2 regions of the Stenotrophomonas genospecies 3 genome follow, and region 2 is predicted to be linked to the other one. Evidence: predicted binding sites of a transcription regulator. Region 2 holds the regulator's gene; the other holds the start of a gene.
The links. The regulator FliA, encoded in region 2, starts transcription of late flagellar genes. The targets are predictions, from matches to a motif close to TAAAGTTTNNCNNNCNNNGGCCGATAA.

Region 1: the regulator FliA is predicted to act here: its motif matches at 761-787, upstream of ACX9OT_RS06680 (GGDEF domain-containing protein).

The regions. Positions count from the first base shown of each region.
Region 1 covers NZ_JBTMUR010000004.1:6,823-9,017, forward strand. Annotated here, with positions in the region: gene egtB (ergothioneine biosynthesis protein EgtB) at 1-680, opposite strand, end outside; gene ACX9OT_RS06680 (GGDEF domain-containing protein) at 831-2,111, shown strand; gene ACX9OT_RS06685 (YchJ family protein) at 2,115-2,195, opposite strand, start outside.
Region 2 covers NZ_JBTMUR010000017.1:49,214-51,408, reverse strand. Annotated here, with positions in the region: gene ACX9OT_RS19370 (MinD/ParA family ATP-binding protein) at 1-781, shown strand, start outside; gene ACX9OT_RS19365 (RNA polymerase sigma factor FliA) at 778-1,521, shown strand; gene cheY (chemotaxis response regulator CheY) at 1,579-1,971, shown strand; gene ACX9OT_RS19355 (protein phosphatase CheZ) at 1,971-2,195, shown strand, end outside.

The DNA.
Region 1 (2,195 bases), on a different contig from region 2:
GGACGCTCGGCCAATGCGTGCGCGGGGAGCAGCACGCGGTGCGCTGGCGATTCGTTGTCGTAGGCGAACGCGGCCTGCTGCGGCCATGCCGCGGCGCCGACGGTGACGATGCGCTCGGGTGATTCGATCCAGCCCTGCGCACTGGCAGCGCTGGTGGCAGGCTGCAGGTCCTCGCGGTAGGTGGGCTGCAGCGGGTTGCACCAGAACGCATGCTTGATGTCGGTGAGCAGCAGCTCCTGGTGCTGCTGCTCGTGCTGCAGGCCCAGCTGCAGATGTTGCAGTGCCTGTTCATCGAGATCGCCCGCCGCCAACCGCGATTGCACCTGCGCATCGACCTGCTGGCGGTAGTCGCGCACCTGCTGCAGCGAGGGCCGCGACAGCAACCCGCGCTGTGGCCGCGCATGCGCCGGGCCGATGCTCTTGTAGTAGCTGTTGAACAGGTAGTCCCAGGCAGGGTCATGCGCCGGTGCAGGTGGGAAGCCGGCCAGCACGAAGCGTTCGAAGAACCAGGTGGTGTGAGCCAGGTGCCATTTGCTCGGGCTGGCGTCAGCCATGCTCTGCAGCATGGCGTCCTCGGCGCTGAGCGGCGCGGCCAGCTGCAGGCTGCGCGTCCGTACATGGGCGAACTGGCGGGCGAGATCGTGCTGCGGGGCAGCGACGGCGGCGGGTACGCTGTCCATGTGGGCAGCATCGGCGCTGGACGGTGAGTGCGACGTCATGGTTCGGCGTCACTTCGTTCACATGGATGAGCCTGCCGCATTCAAGAAGCCACCACGAACGCCGCTAACGGCAATGCTGCGGCCGCGTCGTCACCGCGCTGGAATTCCTGCTTGCCCCTGCATCCGCTCCGCCAGCCTGCGCATTACCTGTTCGTGCTGCCTGCCGTGCTGGTTGCCGTGGTGGTGTGGACCGCATTGGATACCGCAGACGTAGCCAGCCCGGCGCAGCGCATCCTGCCCTGGCTGCTGGCCTGCCTCGGTGCCGGCCTGGCCCTGCTCTACCACCAGGTGCGCACGTTGTGCCTGCTGATGGTTGTGGCGGTGATGTTCGCGCTGCTGCACCAGGACGTCGCTGGCTACCTGCGCAATGGCCATGTCACCACGCTGACACCGCTGCGCTTCCACGCCATCTCGGCCTGGTTGCCGCTGTTGTCTGCCGGCCTTGCGTTGTGGCCGGAGCGCGGACGGCGGCGCCAGGACCTGCTGCTGCGCGGTATTGCCATCGGCACCGCGGTGATGATCTTCCTGCTGCTAGCCACACAGCAGCCGCGCGGCATGCACGATCTGCTGTCGAACCGTCACTGGGCCTGGATTCCCGCCGACTGGAACGCGCTGGCGCAGCTGCCGGCGCTGCTGTTCCTGCTGGCGACCGCAGCGTTGGGCTGGCAGGCGTGGCGGCACCCGCGCCCACTGCATACGGCGATGCTGCTGGCCCTGCTGTGCCTGTGGTGGATGCTGCCACGGGTGTTCCTGCACCCGGTGCTGCTACCGGCGCTGAGCAGTGCCGCCCTGCTGCTGATGCTGGGTGCGATGCTGCAGGAGTCCTTCCACATGGCCTTCCGCGATGAGCTGACCGGCCTGCCCGGACGCCGGGCATTCAACGAGACCCTGCAGCGGGCACGCGGCACCTACAGCATCGCGATGGTGGACGTGGACCACTTCAAATCATTCAACGACACCCATGGCCACGACACCGGAGACGATGTACTGCGCCTGGTGGCCTCGCGGCTGGCGCGGGTGGGCGACGGTGGCCGTGCATTCCGCTATGGCGGTGAGGAGTTCGCGGTGGTGTTCCTGGACCGCCCTGCGGCGGCCTGCATGGATGCCGTGGAGGCGCTGCGGCAGAGCATCGAGGAGACCCGCATGCAGCTGCGCGACCGCAGCACCCGCAGCCGCGATGACGAAGCCGGCCGCCAGCAGCGCGGACGCGGTGGCAGCGGCCAGGTGGTACAGGTGACGGTGAGCATCGGCCTGGCCGACAGCCATGTGGATCCGCGCCCGATGGCAGTGGTCAAGGCCGCCGACCAGGCGCTGTACGTGGCCAAGGACGGGGGGCGCAACCAGGTGCACGCGCACGGCGGTCAGCGCGTGCTGGCCGTGCGTGGCGGCTGAGGCTCAGACCGCGTCGAGGTAGTACCAGCGGCCGTCGATGCGCTGGAAGCGGCTGTGTTCGGTCATCTTGACCGCACTACCGCC
Region 2 (2,195 bases):
CGGCGTGGGCAAGACGAATGTGTCGGCCAACCTGGCCGTGGCGCTGGCTGGCATGGGCAAGCGCACGCTGCTGCTGGACGCCGACCTCGGCCTGGCCAACATCGACGTGATCCTGGGCCTGAACCCCACCTTTACGCTGGCCGACCTGGTCGCCGGCCGCTGCACGCTGGATGACGTCATCGTCGAAGGCCCGAACGGCGTGCTGGTGGTCCCGGCCGCATCCGGCCGCCGCCACATGGCCGAGCTGGCCCCGGCCGAGCACGTTGGCCTGGTCAACGTGTTCTCCGAACTGGAGCGCGAGCTGGACATCATGGTGGTGGACACTGCCGCGGGCATCACCGATGGCGTGCTGACCTTCTGCCAGGCCGCACAGGACACCGTGGTGGTGGTCTGTGACGAGCCGGCCTCGATCACCGACGCCTACGCACTGATCAAGGTGCTGTCGCGCGAGCGTGGCGTGGACCGCATCCAGGTGGTGGCCAACATGGTGCGCGACCCCAACGAGGGCCGCGTGCTGTACGAGAAGCTGACCCGCGTCTGCGAGAAGTTCCTTGCCGATGTCTCGCTGAACTACCTGGGCTGCGTGCCGCAGGACGATTGGCTGCGCCTGTCGGTGCAGCGCCAGCAGCCGGTGGTGAAGGCCTATCCGTCCAGCCCGGCGGCGCTGGCGATCACCGAGATCGCGCGCCGTACCGCGCGCTGGCAGGCGCCGACCGAACCGCGTGGCGGCGTCGAGTTCTTCCTCGAACGCATCCTCAAGCAGCGTGGGGTGACGGCATGAAAGGCGCAGCCCAGTACAGGGAAGTGCAGCGCTCGGCGGCGAACGAAGTCATCGCCCAGCATTCGGACCTGGTGCGGCGCATCGCCCACCACCTGGCCGCGCGCCTGCCGGCCAGCGTCGAGGTCGACGACCTGATCCAGGCCGGCATGATGGGCCTGATCGAAGCCTCGCGCAGCTATGACGCCGACCAGGGTGCTTCTTTTGAGACCTACGCCTCGATCCGCATCCGTGGTTCGATGATCGACGAGATCCGCCGTGGTGACTGGGTCCCGCGCTCGGTGCACCGGCGTGCACGTGATGCCGCCGCCACCATCCGCCGCCTGGAACAGAGCAGTGGCCGTGCCGCCAGCGCCACTGAAGTGGCCGCCGCGATGGAGATGCCGCTGCCCGAGTACCTGCGGCTGATGGAAGACGCTGCACGTGGCCAGGTGCTGAGCCTGGAATCGCGCATCGAGGACCAGGGCGAGCTGGACACCGTCGCCCAGGGCGGGCCGACCCCGCAGCAGGTACTGGAGCGCGGCGAGTTCGGTCGCGAGCTGGGCAAGGCCATCGGCCACCTGCCCGAGCGCGAACAACTGGTGCTCTCGCTGTACTACGAGCAGGAACTGAACCTGAAGGAGATCGGCGCGGTGCTCGGCGTGAGCGAGTCGCGGGTCTGCCAGATCCACGGCCAGGCGGTACTGCGCCTGCGTGGCCGGCTGAAGCTGTTCGAGGCTGCCGACGCAGGCCTCGAAGAATGAACATCCCCGAGGCGGCTGCCCCCGGTCGTCCGGAATGAACAACAAAGGAATTCTGCTTTGAACAAGAACATGCGCATCCTGATCGTCGACGACTTCTCGACCATGCGTCGAATCGTCAAGAACCTGCTGGGCGATCTGGGCTTCACCAATACCGCCGAAGCCGAGGACGGGCATGCCGCGCTGTCGCTGCTGCAGAGCCAGCCGTTCGATTTCGTGGTCACCGACTGGAACATGCCGGTGATGACCGGCATCGAGCTGCTCAAGGCGATCCGTGCCGATGCCAAGCTGAAGACCCTGCCGGTGCTGATGGTCACGGCAGAAGCCAAGCGCGAGCAGATCATCGAAGCCGCCCAGAGCGGTGTGAACGGCTACATCATCAAGCCGTTCACCGCGCAGACGCTGGAAGAGAAGCTCGGCAAGATCTTCGAACGCCTGGCGGCCAGCGCCTGATGGATACCACGGTCGACAAGAACGCCCTCGCCCTGCGCCTGCAGGAGGCCCTGGACGCGCTCGAATCCGGTGACGAGGCCGCCTGGCGGCAGCGCATCGACGGGCTGGTCGCGCTGCGCACGCAGCCGATGATGAGCGGCCTCTCGCGGCTGGCCCGCGAGCTGGGACAGGCGCTGGGCGAACTGCCGACCGTGCCGAGCGAAGCCGGCGAACTGGACGACGCC